DNA from 2 places in the Leptolyngbya sp. CALU 1928 genome. Region 2 is predicted to be linked to the other one. Evidence: riboswitches for the same ligand, from Rfam matches in the RefSeq annotation. Region 2 holds a riboswitch; the other holds the start of a gene.
What was found. A riboswitch is a leader RNA that binds a small molecule or an ion and turns the genes downstream of it on or off. The one in region 2 is predicted to bind cobalamin.
Positions count from the first base shown of each region.

Region 1: linked by a shared signal. The riboswitch ahead of AC1S5B_RS24405 (fatty acid desaturase) and the one ahead of AC1S5B_RS09805 (energy-coupling factor ABC transporter permease) in region 2 are both predicted to bind cobalamin.

Region 1 covers NZ_JBXBCE010000018.1:352,691-360,771, forward strand. The annotation lists gene sigC (RNA polymerase sigma factor SigC) at 1-982, shown strand, start outside; gene AC1S5B_RS24380 (type I restriction enzyme HsdR N-terminal domain-containing protein) at 1,177-2,070, shown strand; gene AC1S5B_RS24385 (hypothetical protein) at 2,512-2,847, shown strand; gene AC1S5B_RS24390 (proteasome-type protease) at 2,963-3,721, opposite strand; gene AC1S5B_RS24395 (iron chelate uptake ABC transporter family permease subunit) at 3,884-4,186, opposite strand; gene AC1S5B_RS24400 (methyltransferase domain-containing protein) at 4,213-5,151, opposite strand; gene AC1S5B_RS24405 (fatty acid desaturase) at 5,205-6,380, opposite strand; cobalamin riboswitch at 6,761-6,969, opposite strand; gene AC1S5B_RS24410 (cobyrinic acid a,c-diamide synthase CobB) at 7,175-8,081, opposite strand, start outside.
Region 2 covers NZ_JBXBCE010000001.1:2,109,071-2,117,151, reverse strand. The annotation lists gene AC1S5B_RS09845 (squalene/phytoene synthase family protein) at 1-263, shown strand, start outside; gene AC1S5B_RS09840 (energy-coupling factor ABC transporter ATP-binding protein) at 312-1,160, opposite strand; gene cbiQ (cobalt ECF transporter T component CbiQ) at 1,178-1,990, opposite strand; gene AC1S5B_RS09830 (SAM-dependent methyltransferase) at 2,022-2,882, opposite strand; gene AC1S5B_RS09825 (hypothetical protein) at 2,896-3,369, opposite strand; gene AC1S5B_RS09820 (DUF1636 family protein) at 3,353-3,790, opposite strand; gene cobW (cobalamin biosynthesis protein CobW) at 3,787-4,845, opposite strand; gene AC1S5B_RS09810 (energy-coupling factor ABC transporter substrate-binding protein) at 4,881-5,177, opposite strand; gene AC1S5B_RS09805 (energy-coupling factor ABC transporter permease) at 5,170-5,901, opposite strand; cobalamin riboswitch at 5,965-6,171, opposite strand; gene leuB (3-isopropylmalate dehydrogenase) at 6,300-7,391, shown strand; gene AC1S5B_RS09795 (sterol desaturase family protein) at 7,647-8,081, opposite strand, start outside.

The sequences.
Region 1 (8,081 bases), on a different contig from region 2:
CCAGCGAGTTCAGCGCTACATGGCTTTACTAGAGTTGCGTGCAGCAGCAGCAGTAAACCAAGAAACGGGAGCGATTCAGCAGTACGTCAAATTGGTAGAAACCCACGATCGCCTTGCTTCTCAACTCGGACATCGACCTTCCTTAGAACGCTGGGCAACCGAAAGCGGCATCGATATTACAGAACTAAAGCCGAGTTTAGCAGCCGGAAAACGTCATTGGGCAGCGATCTCAAACCTGCCAGTTGATGAGCTAGAGCGCATCCAGGCTGAAGGCAGTCGTGCTAAAGAACATATGATTAAGGCAAACTTGCGCTTAGTCGTCTCCGTTGCTAAAAAATATCAGAATCGTGGCTTGGAACTGCTAGACCTGATTCAAGAAGGTACTTTGGGGTTAGAACGCGCTGTCGAAAAATTTGACCCTACCAAAGGATATCGCTTTAGCACATACGCCTACTGGTGGATTCGTCAAGGCATTACCCGCGCGATCGCCACCCAAAGCCGCACGATTCGCCTGCCTGTCCACATTACCGAAAAGCTGAACAAAATCAAAAAAGCGCAGCGCAAAATTTCTCAAGAGAAAGGACGGACAGCCAGCATTGAAGACATCGCCCTTGAACTGGATATGACTGCAGCCCAAGTGCGGGAAGTGTTGCTGCGGGTGCCTCGCTCCATTTCTTTGGAAACCAAGGTCGGCAAGGAAAAAGATACGGAACTGGGCGATCTGCTGGAAACCGATGAAATCACGCCCGAAGATACCCTAATGCGGGAGGCGCTTCGCCGTGATCTCCAGCAGCTACTAGCAGACCTGACCACCCGTGAACGGGATGTCATCCAAATGCGCTTTGGCTTGGGCGATGGGCAACCCTACTCCTTAGCTGAAATTGGTCGGGCACTAGAGTTATCTCGTGAACGAGTTCGCCAGATTGAAGCAAAAGCGCTGCAAAAACTGCGCCAACCCAAACGCCGCAACCGCGTCCGTTGATTACCTGGAAGCCTTGGGTTAATCCAGTTACCTATCAACATAAAAACACTCTGGGTATAGTGAACTGTCCCCAGAGTGTTTGTTTAAAACAATACTCAATGCACATTCAATTTCACAAAAATTTTTCCATTGATTGTGTGAGTCTCAAAATAATCTAGAAACTCTAAGGTCAACGCTTCATCTAATCAAAAAATATGAAAACAATCTGTACTAATCTGGAATGTCTACAAGACTACCAAATAAACCCTGAATCTTTAGGTAGGCTAGTTCGGTGCAAGCGTTGTGACACTGTTTTTAAGATTGAAGAACTTCAGGAACCAGGTGATATACAGGATTTACTCGCAGAAGAGGAAGATGCAGAAGCAATCGATAGAGAAGCTGAGTCTTCATCTTCAAATTTAGAACAAACTGTAAAGCGAAAGTCTAGAAAGGAAGTTATTCAAGAAAAAATTAAAAACATCAGAATTTCGACAAAAGAGATTATTCCGCTGTTGGAAAATTCTTACAACAAAGGAGACAATGAGAGCGATACACGCCTTTTAATTGACTTAGTTCTTACAAAGGTATTAGGTTATCAAATAGATGATATAAAAACAGAGCAAAAAATCAATGGTAGAAAAGCTGATTATGTTCTTTCAGTAAGTAGTGAAGATTTTCTTATTTTAGAAGCTAAAGCTATTCGTAGTTCTTTGAAAGAGAATCATATTTATCAAGCAACGGCATACGGTGCTTATGCTGGAATTAAGTGGGTTATTCTTACAAACGGTGCGGTTTGGAGGCTGTACAGAATTTCGACAGGTGAGAAACTTTCACACGATTTAATTTTTACTGTTGATTTATTAGATGGATTAGATGAAAAAGAAGCAGAGTATTTTTATCTAATTTCTAAACATGGAATGTCTAAAAAGCATCTACTCGAAAAAGCATGGCAAAAGATCTGGGCGCTAAGTCCTGAAAACATAACAGACGCTTTATTAAACGAGGAAGTGATTAGTAAAATTCGGGTAGTTCTAACGAAAAAAACTGGATATAAAGTTACTAATGAAGAAATAAAGCATGCCCTAATGTCTAGAACATCGCTTGGATGAATAGCAGCGGTACTGTCTAGAATAAAGCGATCGCCTCCTTCGCCGCAGGATAAGTAGAACGATCTCCCTTGCCCATAGCCAGCAGAAATCTTCTAAAATTTTGCTGCGAATCTTGATTTAACAACTCCATCTGTTCAGTAAATAGTGCAATCGCGCTCTTGCTAATTGCTACAAAGAAACCAACATTAGGGTGAACTCAGGCTAACGACAAGGCGAGATCGCGATTACTTAAAAGCATTGGGTTGATTTTCTTTTCTTTCCTGACTGTAAGAACAACAACTGGAATAGTTCGCTATCCCTTTTTTATTTGGAATACTCTATTTTCTAGAAATCGAATCGCACTGCGTACCGCTACGCTAGAACATATTCAATTCAGCTTTGCTGTCCGATTACTTTTTGTTCCAAATTTGCAATCCTGCATTAGTCTGGTAGGACAGATTTTTGCCTATCTTGATTTGTGCCATGGTGTCTAATGATTTCAAGCCTCTGCATTGTGCAACGCAGACTCCATCTAAACGTCTACCAGCCTTGACGATCGCGCTTAGTCAGAGATCGCGCCTTGCTTTTTGCCGTGCCGTTATCACCTGTGTGACAGCAGGATTGGTAGTCTCTGCGATACCGTTGCAGCCTGCTCAAGCCGAAAATACACCCTACTGTCAGCAAACGACTGCCGCGATCGCTTCGACCAGTTTGCATGGCTGGGTATGGATCAGTTGCACTCTGCTAGGAACAATCATCGGCGTGAGAGTGCGATCGCTGTTCCATCTGCCAAACTAAGCGTAGGCCGTGACGGTCTGCAAAAACTGAGAAGCCCTGTAGGCAATCTGTAGACAAGGGGCTTAAGCCCCTTTTTTATGCAATTTAGAGGTATGTCAGCTTAATAGGAAAGCCACTAGCCCTTCCCAGTAGGAAACTCAAGGTATTGTTCCCAATCAACATCAGGCATCCGACCAAAGGCTTCATTTAGGGAAATTTCCCATGAACGACGCATTTGTGACAGGTAAGGTGCCGTTACTTCTAGTTTTAGCTCGTAGCGGATTTTGAAGGAATCTTTTTCATACATCACTAGGTTAATCGGCGGTCCGACTGAAATGTTGGATTTCATAGTGGAATCGATAGAAAGTAGCGCGCATTTGGCAGCGGCTTCTAGCGAAATTTCAAAGTTGAGGATGCGATCAAGAATGGGTTTACCATACTTTGCTTCCCCAATTTGCAAGAACGGCGTATCTTTGGAAGCCTGAATGCAGTTTCCTTGGCTATAGATCAAAAATAGCCCTGGGGCTTCGCCCTTGATTTGCCCTCCTAGCAAAAAGCTGCATTGGAAATCGATGCGATCTTTTTCGAGCCATTGACGATCTTGTTCGCGAATTTGCCGAACTTTTCCGCCGATATACCGGGCAATTTCATAGAGGCTATCCAAGGTATGAAGATTCACTTCGGCTTGGGTATCAATATCTCGGCGCAGCAGGTTGAGGACTGCCTGGGTCATTGACAGGTTTCCTGCGGTGCAAAGCACGATCACGCGATCGCCAATTTGAGAAAAATCGAATAATTTTGGATGAGTTGAAACGTAGTCTACTCCAGCATTAGTGCGAGAGTCGGCTGCCATAATCAAACCCGTGTTAGTAATAATTCCAAGGCAATAGGTCATGCAGCCAGCAAAAAACAATTCTTTTTGATTCTAAAGCGGTTAAAAGAAACTGAGGAAAAAACTGCTGAGAAAAATTGTGGGCATTCCTGAATCTGGGGATGAAATTTGTAAAGGAAATCTCTTGTGTCTGCCCTCTATTCCCGCGATGCATATTATTTAAAATCAACTATTCATCGCGATCGACTCCGGAGGGTTGCTCCCCTGAGCTTCATTCAGTGACATGATATGTAGAATCATCGTGGTCGTGAATGCGATCGTGCTACCCAAGGCAATTCTACCCGCCATTAGGGGCAGTTGCGCCCCAGTACCCCCGCCAAAACTACTAAATGTCCAGATAACAAACTGCTGTACTTGTTGGTCAGAACTGAGTTGCAGCAAGATATTGACAATCGCACCCGTGGCATAGCCAAACATCAAGCCCAACACGAGGTGGGAGATCGCGCTCTGCACCATTCGTGCCGTCATAATCACCAGAAATGCTCGTTTAATACTTAAATGTGTTTCGCATTCGCATAGGCTTTCTCCCGCAGCCCATCTATTGTTTCCACCTTGCTGCGAACTGCGCGAAACATCCCGAACCGACAAAGACCTGCACCAAATGCCAATCGCATCAGCAGTAGAGTTGGCACTTCTCGCAGCGATTTAACGAACCCCCCTAAACCAAATCGCACCAGGCCACTCGGTCGAGCAATGCCCTGCCAGATAGAATCGATCCAGGAGGGCAGAGTTTGTTCTGTCCAGTCTGCGGTGATTACGTCTCCCTCGACAAATCCCGTTGCCTCCAGCAGTTCAGCAAATCCTTCAATGCTGGCAAAGGCAGGATGAGACCACTGATCCAACAGTTGCCGCATTACGGGTTTTTCCCAAAAATTCAGCGGCTTATGGCGGTCATCTCGCTGATTCCAATCCGCGACCACCAGCACGCCACCCGGCTTAACCACTCGCATCAACTCTCTGGCAAAAATGGCTTTGTCGGGCATATGAGGTCCTGCTTCGATCGACCAGACTACATCAAAACTGGCATCTGGGAAGGACAGCGACATCGCATCATCTACTTGAAATTGCACATCTAGTTCGGTTGGTGTCAGTTCTTGTGCTCGCTTCACTTGCTGGGGGCTGATGGTGATTGCGGTGACGGCAAAGCCATAGTCTCGCGCTAAAATACGGCTGCTGCCGCCAATCCCGCATCCCACGTCTAAAATAGTAGTGCCAGGGGGAAGCTGAGCTAACCCGCCCCAGCTCACCATTTCATGTACAAAGTCAGATTTAGCCGTTAGAAAATCCTTGCGTTGCGGCGGCGAACCGTAGTGACCCAGGTGAATATGATCACCCCAATAGAACTCCAGAATCCCATCTTCAGTCCATTCATCGTAAGAGTTGGCAACCGAGTCAGAGGATTGATAGCGACGAGCCGTAAAGAGATAGAGCACGATGCCTGCTATCAGTAGTGCGAGGAGAAGGCCAAGTACAGCAACAAATAAGTTCATTTAGATAAAACCTCAACCTTTTGGACGATCGCTTTTGCTATCTCAATTTTGTTTGGAATACTTTGTTCTGCATCTCCGATGGGTTGGACAGTTTGACGAAATGATGCGATCGAAACTAAACGACTTGAGGCAGAATCCCACAGGATAAATTTGAAACAATCAGGAATATCGATTATTCGCAACTTTTTTACCTGAGTGAGTAAGTGTCTATTCTGATTATGGCAAGCCTCAAGATTGTAGTTAGGAATTCTTTCGGAAAGATGATGGATATTATGATATCCAATATCTGCGGCAAACCATTTGAGCACTGCTGGCAACTCTAGATAGCTACTGCCCGCGATCGCGCCCTGTAAGTAGTCCCAGTCTTCGGTTTTGTGGGCATAAGAGCCATCAAAGTTGTGCTGCACAAAAAAGACACAGATAAAGATTGCCGCCGCGCCCGTCAGCGTGATTGAGTAAACGCTTAGAAAGAACCCAAATCCCAGTAGGTAACCGAAGAAAATCCAACTGCTGACTACGCAAATGTTATTGAAAAGCAAATCCCAAAACTCAGCCGCTGTATACCAACTTCTAGATTTGTGAGAAGAGATAATTTTTGCGAAACCCATGCCGGGGTTGCTTTTCAAGCAAGTCAATACATGACGGAGAAAATCATAAGTTCCCACGATTAGAGCCAGTCTTGACTTAATCGCCAGGTAGAAAAAACCACCCGGAAAAACCATCAATGGGTGTCTTAAGAACTCATACCGCCGCTGAGCCAATGGACTCAGTTTGGCGAATTCTTCAGTTGAGAGCAAGGCAGAGGGTCCACGATACCGCTCCCAATCGCCGTTTGTTTTATGATGATAGGCATGTCCCCTTGACCAAGGATATTGAGGGATTGCGTTGATCACACCCAAGATAAAGCCGACCAACCGATTAGCCCGTTTTGCACGAAAAAGCGAATAGTGTCCGCAATCATGCATTAAAGAAAAACATCGCACTGAAAAAAGTGTGATCAAAACCATAATGGGCGGCAGCAATAAAACGGAAATAGCTGCGGCTTTAACGGCTAAAAACCATAAAAGAAAATAGGGGACGACTGTATTAAGAATTTGATAAGTTGCGAGTAAATCATTGCTTTTTACGTAGGGAATTAAAACAAAATCTGACTTTTTAACCGTAATTTCCATTCAAATAAATCTCTTATGAATAAGCTCAAGGAATTACCCGCATCGCTGATTGACTATCCCTATTTAGGGACGTGCGATCACTTCAAGTTAGATTGCTACAGCTTTGATGTTTGATGCGCGATCGGTCTAAACAGGGCGATCGCTCTCCTTAGATCTCCCATGAACATGGACATGAGAACATCAGCCGTTAGACCATGATTTTCATTTATGAGTTCACTATCAGAATTGCAATGGCTAAAACGCCGTCAAATTTCAGCCATCCGTTAAAGGCAATCGGCTAGGGTTGCCATAAGCTATTTGCTGCTGTGATGCGACTTGCTGTCAGCCCATTGAAACCGAAAAAAGCTTTTAGACACAATCTGTACCTCGCAGATAGGGGTGAACGTTAACCGCGATCGGCGGGCATTCTGACTAGAGAAAGTTTTGAGTTTTGAGTTCTCAGTTTTGAGTTAAATCAACAGGCTCAAAATCTAACGCTCATCACTCATTGCTTCCTTTACAGTTGCGGGACAGTGCCGGATTCACACCGAACTTTCCCCCTTGCGTCTGATGGCTGCTCCCCATCAGAACCGATATCATCTTAGACATTAGCATAGTTTAGGAATAGAGGTTTGACATCTTCGTTGGGCTGAAAGTTGATCAAACGCACCCAGTTCTAAGATTGGGCTATTGGTTGAAAGCCCATCCTACCGACTGATCAAGTGTATTGTTATCCGATCAACTCACTGGAACAAGACACAGTGATTCAGTGAGTTGATCGCTTTGTGGATATTGGATTGTTGAACTAGAGTCGATTACTTGAACCCCGCTTGATAGTGCTGACACTGGTGCAACAATCGCTGGATCAGCCTAGGCTTTCCGCCAAAATGTAGATGTAGATAGGATGCATGAACTTGAAGCGGTTGCCATCCTTCGGTTTGATGTAGCATGCCGTCATAGTTTTGCATTGCAAATATCGGTTGTTCTGGCTCGGCGGTTAAGTAGGAGCGATGGAATTCGTGTCCCCAAATGATTTCACCGGCATCAATCAAGGCGGTCGATCGCTGTACGGTTGCCTGTCGATAGCCCAAGGTCAGTCGCTTACCCATTTGCGCGTCTGTTGGCAAGATTCCCACCATAGAATATGCCTGCGATTCAAAATCAATGATGCGATCGCACAAATACATCAATCCCCCACACTCGGCATAAGTGGGCATTCCGGCGACGATCGCCGTTTTCACTGCTTGCCGTATCGTTTGATTGTCGCTTAATGCCGCTGCAAATACTTCTGGAAAACCGCCGCCAAAGTAGAAACCGTGGATGTTTTCGGGGAGGACGCGATCGCAAATCGGACTCCATTCCACCAGTTCAAATCCAGCCGCTTGGAGCAGATCGAGGTTGTCGGCATAGTAGAAGCTGAAGGCGCGATCGCGGGCAATGGCAAGGCGGGGTGTCGGGGTGTCGGGGTGGCGGGATGAGGGGGAGAGGGGGAAAGGGGGAGGGGGAGAGGGAGAAGGAGCCTGAAGGCGAGGGGAGAGGATGTCCCAGTTGAAGCAGGTTTCGCCGAGGTGGGCAAGATGATCGATGACGGTTTTTAGTTGAGGAAGTTCGGCGGTGGGGATGAGTCCGAGGTGGCGATCGGGAATGGTGATTTCGTCTTGTCGTCGCAGAACTCCGAGAATGGGCAGGTTGAGAGGTGCGATCGCATCTTGGAGGAGTTGA
Region 2 (8,081 bases):
ATCCTTCATGGCAAATTCTTTGTCATTGGTCGCTCTATCGCTATCGACGGATTGATCGCGTCTTTCAGGGTTGCCAGTTTGATTACACTCAGTTTTCTCAGGTTTACTGGCGGCAAGTTCGGGCAGATTTACCCATGATGTTGAACCAAGTTCGCCACCATGCAGAACCCGTCTTGTCGCTTAAGATTTCCCCACGAGGGATTCCAACCTTATCTACTCCTAGCCAACTTATGCGGCTAGAGCAAGCGGTTTATGCAGCCTGACTTAAGGCATCGCTATTTCTGTCTAGGATGTGACCTTCGATGAAGCCTTTACCTTAGCCGACGCGCTTGAAGAACTTGTTGCTGCCAATCGGTGAAGGTTTGAGAACTGATTTCCTGATTTTCTGTCGCGATCGCCTTGAGTTGCTCCAACAGTTCAATCGTGAGCGGAACTCCAAGCTGTAAATGTTCTAAGGTTTCTCGTTGGGCAAAAACAGTATCCGGGGTTCCTTCCAAAACCAGATGCCCTTGATCCATCACAAATACCCAATCTGCCCACCGATAGACAAAATCGAGATCATGGCTGGCGAGAAGAATCGTGGTACCTGCAGCATGAATTTGCTGGAGTTGAGCAAGCAGGTCACGGGTATGGCGGGGGTCGAGGTAGGCGGTGGGTTCGTCCAGCAGCAGCAACTTAGGATTCAGCACCATGACATCGGCAATGGAGAGACGTTTTTTTTGTCCCAAACTCAGGTGATGAATCGGCTCATGAGCCAAATCGGTCAGATCGAAATCGGCGATCGCCTGCTGCACTCGTTGATTAATTTCGGCGGCGGGTCGCTCTAGATTGTGTAGCCCATAGGAAATATCCTCTTCCACAGTGGAAGCGACCACTTGATGATCTGGATTTTGAAACACTAGCCCCAGGTGTTGCCGGAGTTGGGCAAGAAAGGGGCGATCGTATCGTACTGGTTGCCCTTGCCAGTAAACCTTGCCGCTCTGGGGCTGATATAATCCTGCTGCCATTAAAAAGAAAGTGGTTTTGCCACAGCCGTTTTGTCCAATCAGCGCACAGCGTTTTTGTTGAGGCACTTTCAAGTTCAGTGTTTCCAATGCCGATCGCGGACTGCAAGGATACCGGAACGAAACATTTTCAAATTCAAGCATCCACTCAGACATCGACATACCCACGCAATTCAACTTCCCGACCGACCGAAATTTACCAGGCTGAGGGCGACTAAAACCGAACCGCCAAACAACGCTTCTAAGGTGTAACGTCGCGATGGTTGATAAGACCGAGAATGAGACACGCGCAGATCGACCGTAAAGCCACGCGCCGCCAGACTGAGGGAGACTTGGCGATAATTTTCGAGAGTGCGTTGCAGCAACTGCCCAATCAAAATGCCCAAGCTTTGCATTCCTCGCTTCCAAGTGCGGTAACCACTCCGGGCATTTTGGGCAATCCAGAGTTCATCGGCGATCGCCAGCACACTAAAGATAAAGCGATACATCAGCATCAGCAGTTCCGTCAGCAGTGGAGGACAGCGCAATTGTCGCAAAATTTGCAAGATTTCGGTAAATGGAATCGTCAGCAAAATGAAATATAGACAGCTTGTGGATGCCAAGGCTCGCGCCAGCAGCAAGCTGACCTGATGTAGCCCAGTTTGACTGATATACAGATAAAAGCTCCCCACAGGAATCCCCCACCCTCGCCAAACATCCCATTGCAGGGCTTGCTGATGATTTAGCCTGATTCCGTTAAGCACAAAGGCAGGCAAACTGGTCAGCCAAAACCCTAGGGGCAAAGATAGCAGGCGCAGATAGAGCATTCCTGGAATGCCTGCGTAGCCCACTATCCATAGGGCTATCCACACACTGATTAGCACCTGCACCAAGAGGGGAGCAATCAGGGAGCCAATCAATAGGGCGATCGCAAACCCAAACTTATGCATCGGCGGCAACCCGCGCAGACGATTCGTATAGGCAAGACTATCGATGATATGGCTCATAGATATAGCTCATAGATATAGCTCATAGGAGTCAACCATCTTTTGCCGATAACTGCCACAGTTGCATCTGATAGCACAAATGTCGATTAAAAATTTCGCCTGCTTGTAACCCTTCCTCCACGGGTTTTTCCAGCCAGCGTTTATATGCCCACTGCAACAATTTATAAACGGGCGGAACCGCAATTTGCACCACATCGGCAATATATTTCACCGTACTAATTCCAAATCGGCGAAAGGCATCGATGCCAATCTCAATCGTGGGGGCAGCTTGGGTAGAAATATCTTCCATTTTTACTAAAGTGAACCCATTCTGAAGCAGGGCTTGGTGCAAATCTTCTACCACATGGCAATTGGAGAAAATGCCTTCGGTGTAAGTCGCATCGGAGCGGAGCATGTCGGCAAGCAGCAAATAGCCACCCGGCTTCAGCCCCCGCGCTGCTCCTTGAGCAATGTCTTGAGCGCTCATATATTGGCTACTTTCGCTCATCAACACGAGATCAAACGGGTGGGTGGTTTTAAAGTCTTCAAATCGGGTCAGGTGAAACAGTGCCCTGCCGGATGTGGCAGCCAGAAATCGCTCTTGTTGAAAAGTATCGGGGGCGAGTCCTTCGACGGTGAAGCCGCGATCGAGCAGATAGGTGGCGTTTCCTCCAGTTCCACAGCCCACATCGAGGATTGAGTGAGTGCCTTCGGGAATCAACGCCATCAATTTTTGAGTGTAGGCGGCTTGGGCAAGGCAGAGTTTGGCAATGGTCAGGTCTTCAGGGGATTCTGGCGGAGTTTCCCAATAGCCATAGTGCAGATAGGGGGAATCGGTGAGGCTGAGATAGTAGTTCAGCGCGGCGTTTTGGTAGCGGGTTGGTTTAGAAATACGAATAGCAGGTTGTGGCATTACGACAATGAACTCATGGTTCCTGAGATGACATTAAACAGGGTTGAAATTCTTCCCAGCGATCGCACACTTGCTGGTGGCAGTCTTGGGGGGCGATCGCCAAATTATGTAAAAGGCTTGCCTCCATGCGACCGTTTGCAATTAACAGAATCATAACGTCTCGGTTTGGATCGTAATCATTTGCCTGTTTTTGCAAAGCAGGGATCTCGGTTAGCTCGCAGGCGGGAAGCGTTCCGGTCATGCTTGCCAACGATAAAACAGCGCATAGCTGAGCGGCAGGAATAAACTGAGCCGTAAATGGACTGAGAGTCAGCGGGGTGGTGTTGGTGGCGATTGCTGCTTCATCCACAGTACACACCACAAAGCCGCGCCCAAACTGGAGAAAGCCGCTCCAAGCAAGATAGCCAATCATCAGCAGGTTGGTGTGAATATAGCCCGTTTGCCAATAGCCAAAGTTGCCTTGCCATACGCTATCTTTTAGCCGCATAGGATTCCTCCGGTAACTCTTGGGAAGTGGTCAGCGGCAAAGGCGGAATCCGTGCCAGCACTCGCGTTTTCAAAAGCTCTGGGCGATCGCCATAGGCAAGGGCACCATCGGCTTTTGCCTGATATTGACTGGCGCAATCCAGGACGGCGGATGCAGTGGATTCAATCCGGGCGGCATCCGTGGGCAAGTTACCAAACAGGTAGGTACGTTTGCCGGGAGAGACGAGGGCGATCGCGCAGTCTTGCTCACACACGCCCATACATTTCACGGGCTGAATTGAGATTGAGTGTAGTGACGAAGTTTGGTGGAGGGTTTGCAGTTGGGCAAGCAGGCGATCGCCGTCACTGGGATCATTTTTGCGATCGCTGTGCTGATTTTTGCCACAGGTTGTGCAAACAAAAATTGCGTGGGGATGGTTCATGATGCAATCGGGGACAAAGGTTGAATAGCTGCAAGAATTTGCGCGGGATCGAGCGCCTGACCAATGACGATCAGTCGAGTCTCACGGATTTCATCGGGTTGCCAAGGACGGTCATAAAAAGTTTCAATGCGATCGCCCACCCCCTGCAACACCATCCGCATCGGCTTGTTAACCACATTGACAAAGCCTTTAATCCGATAGATTTCCTGGTCGGCAATTAACTGCTTCAGAGTTTGCAGTAAGGCTTGTGGCTCTACTGCTGCGGTAAAAATCACGGGCACTGAGGTAATCGTGTCGTCATGCTCATGCTCTTCTTCCGTATCGTGATGGCTAGGACGGGCATCCAGGTTGTCTTCCACGGCGGCGTTAAACCCCAGCAAGATGTCGGCGCTAATCTGCCCATCTTGACAAGCAATGATTTTCACGCCAGTTCGCAATTCTTGCTGAACGCGGTTTCTCACCTGGGTCTGGGTTTGCAGATCGACGCGATCGCTCTTAGTCAGCAGCACCAAATCGGCGCAGGCAAGCTGATCTTCAAACAGTTCTTCTAAGGGAGTTTCGTGATCTAGATTAGGGTCGGCTAGGCGCTGCTCGTTTAATGCCCCCAGATCGGCGGCGAGGGTGCCCGTTGCCACGGCTTCGCAATCCACGACCGTGATCACTGCATCCACCGTTGCGCCTGTGCGAATTTCTTGCCAGCGAAACGCTTGGATCAATGGCTTGGGCAAGGCTAACCCAGAGGTTTCAATCAAAATACAGTCGATGCGATCGCGCCGCTTCAACAGTTCTTGCATCGTCGGCAAAAACTCTTCTTGCACGGTGCAGCACAGGCAACCGTTGTTCAGTTCCACAATATTGGTCGCACTGGGTTCGCCATCTTCATCACACACTTGGCACGATCGCAGCAAGTCGCCATCAATGCCGATTTCGCCAAACTCATTCACCAATACGGCGATGCGGCGACCTTGATTGTTTTGCAATTGCTGACGGATTAGCGTCGTTTTGCCACTACCGAGAAATCCGGTAATGACGGTTACTGGAATTTTTGCAGCCATAAGACTCTCTATAAATTAAATGTGCAGTGCTGTAGCTAAGGATCAGTTTTTTTACGAGCTTGCGATCGCCCTTTGTATAAGCCCAAAACATAGCCCGCGATTCCGGCACCAATTCCTGCCTGGGCTGCAAATAAAAACGTTTGAATTTCAGGACCCGAATCTTTAATCAAAGGGTTAAACCAGGGTTTGTAGTCTGGATGAATCTCCTGAATTGCGGCGGTATTATTGCCATCGGTTGCGCCAAACTCTTTTCCTTGCAGCACAAAAAGAGGTCCTAGCGCCAAAATGACTACCCCCAACAGCAGCAGCCAGCTACTCGACAATTTATTCATGAGTGATGGCTCCTGTTTCAAAGATGTTGAGAGCTTGCAATTCCTGTTGCCCATATTTTTGCAGCCAGCCCCAAACCAGCACTGTCAGTAAGCCTTCACTGATGGCTAAGGGGAGTTGGGTGATGGCAAAGATGCCAACAAACTTAGCGAATGAGGCAAGAAAACCGCCCTGAACAGCCGGAAATGCCAAGGCTAATTGCACAGCGGTGGTTAAATAGGTGAGCAAATTTCCTAGCATTGCAGCGAGAAAAACGGCTAGTTTTTGCTTGCCAGTTCTAATCACCAGATTGTAAACAACGAAGGCAACTAGCGGTCCGACGATCGCCATCGAAAAAACGTTTGCGCCCAAGGTCGTCACGCCACCATGAGCCAGCAGAATAGCCTGAAAAATTAGCACTAGCGTCCCTAACACGGTCATGATCAGCGGACCGAATAGGATGGCACCTAAGCCCGTGCCTGTGGGATGGGAACAACTGCCCGTGACCGATGGAATTTTGAGCGCCGACAAGACAAAGGTGAATGCGCCTGCCAACGCCAGCAGCAGCTTCAGTTCAGGGTATTCCTTGGTAATACGGGTCAGCGATCGCAGCCCTACCACAAAAAACGGCAGCGACACCGCCCACCAAAACAGCGCCCACTGCACGGGCAGAAACCCCTCCGCAATATGCATGGCAGCGGCAGGAGTTGCCGAGCCGAGTAATAAATAACAAGTCAAGCCAGCCATGCTTCCCAGGCTGACCCATTTTCGATGATATGCCTTCACTCTGTACCTCGCAGATGAGACGGTGTGTAGTGTGACTATCGGCAGGCGTTCTGACTTAAGGAGTTTTGAGTTTTGAGTTCTTAGTTTTGAGTTGGATTGCCTGACTCAAAATTCAAGACTTAAAATTCATTCCTTCTTTTACAGTTGCGGGACAGTGGCAGATTTACACTGCGCTTTCCCTGTTTCCTCCAACGGCTGTTTCCCGTTGAAACCGATCAGTCAACGTTTAGCTTACTGGATTAGCAGCATTTCGGAGATCTTCGTCAAGAAAGTTTTTATCTAAAGTTGAGGCGGCTGGTTTGGGATGCCGTCTTGACTTATGATGGATAGCCTGTGAAATATTTCCATCCAAACGCCCTATGACTCAGCCCTACCGCATTACCCTACTTCCTGGTGACGGCATTGGTCCCGAAATTATGGCAGTTGCCGTGGAGGTGATGCAGGTGGTGGGAACCCAGCTAGACCTGAGCTTTGAGTTTGAGGAAGCGCTGTTGGGTGGGGCGGCTATAGAGGCGACGGGTGAACCCCTGCCGATTGCCACGGTAGAAACTTGTAAAACCAGTGATGCGGTGTTGCTGGCGGCGATCGGTGCCCCCAAATACGACACATTGCCGCGACATCTGCGTCCTGAAACTGGATTGCTCGGCATTCGATCAGCGCTGGGGTTGTTTGCCAACCTGCGCCCTGCCAAAATTTTGCCCCAGTTGATCGATGCTTCCAGCCTCAAGCGAGAAGTGGTGGAAGGCGTAGACATTATGGTGGTGCGGGAGTTGACGGGTGGCATTTACTTTGGACAACCCAAGGGCGTGTTTACTACGGAATCGGGTGAAAAGCGTGGCGTAAACACCATGGCATATGCGGAGTCGGAAATTGACCGGATTGGGCGCGTGGCGTTTGAGGCAGCCCGGAAGCGCAACAAGCGGCTTTGTTCTGTGGATAAGGCGAATGTGCTGGAAGTGTCGCAACTCTGGCGCGATCGCATCACTGCCCTATCTGCCGACTATCCCGATGTAGAACTGTCTCATATGTATGTAGACAACGCCGCCATGCAACTCGTCCGCAATCCACGTCAGTTCGACACCATCGTTACAGGCAACCTCTTTGGCGATATTCTGTCCGATGAAGCCGCCATGCTCACGGGCAGCATCGGCATGTTACCGTCTGCCAGTTTGGGGGCTGCAAATCCAGGTTTGTTTGAACCGGTGCATGGCTCTGCCCCTGATATTGCCGGACAAGATAAGGCAAATCCTTTGGCGCAAGTCTTGAGTGCGGCGATGATGTTGCGCTATGGGCTAGATCAACCTGCCGCAGCCGATCTCATTGAGCAAGCCGTAATGAAGGTGCTGGATCAGGGCTATCGTACGGGCGATATCATATCGGAAGGGATGACCCTGCTGGGCTGCAAGGCAATGGGGGCAGCCTTAGTTAGAGCATTAGCAGACTTGCCGTAAGGGTTGCATTCTGCCATTTGTAGGTCGGTTTTTCATGGCGGCGTTATCCAGAAACTTTCGGGCGATCGCCCCTATAAATAAGATATTCAGAAAATTTTGGGCTAACGTATAACGTAATTTGATGTACAACTAAAGTCAGCTATTTAAGAGCCAACCATGAGAATGGTATTTAATAGTGGTCTTCGATCGCCGCCACATCAAAACCGCCTTTAGAATTAGTAGGCAATAGAAATCAAATAAGGCTTGCTGAAAGGATTAGTTAAGAAAACTCACATATCCATTAGCGAAGTCTTCTTCGTGTAAACGTTTTGTACTAACTCTTAAATCTTTCAAATAGGTTTTAATTGTTCTTTTGAACCCCGCAGGACCACAAATATATATTTCTGGATTTATCTGGCTTTGGAGAGACTGAACAAGAATGTCTCTATCCAAGCGTTTTTGACCACTGATAAAGTCTAAAGCTGAAAAATTATCATATCTGTTGCTAAGATCCTCAATTTCCTGGAAGAAGATCGACCCCTCTGTGCTTTTATTAGCATAAAGTAGGACTACCCTACTATCTTTTTCCTTTGCCAGAATCGACCTAACCATTGAATAAATCGGTGTAATACCACTACCCCCAGCAATCATTAAATAATTTTTAGCTTTGTCAGGATTGAGGCATACATTAAATTGCCCCCAGGGATACAA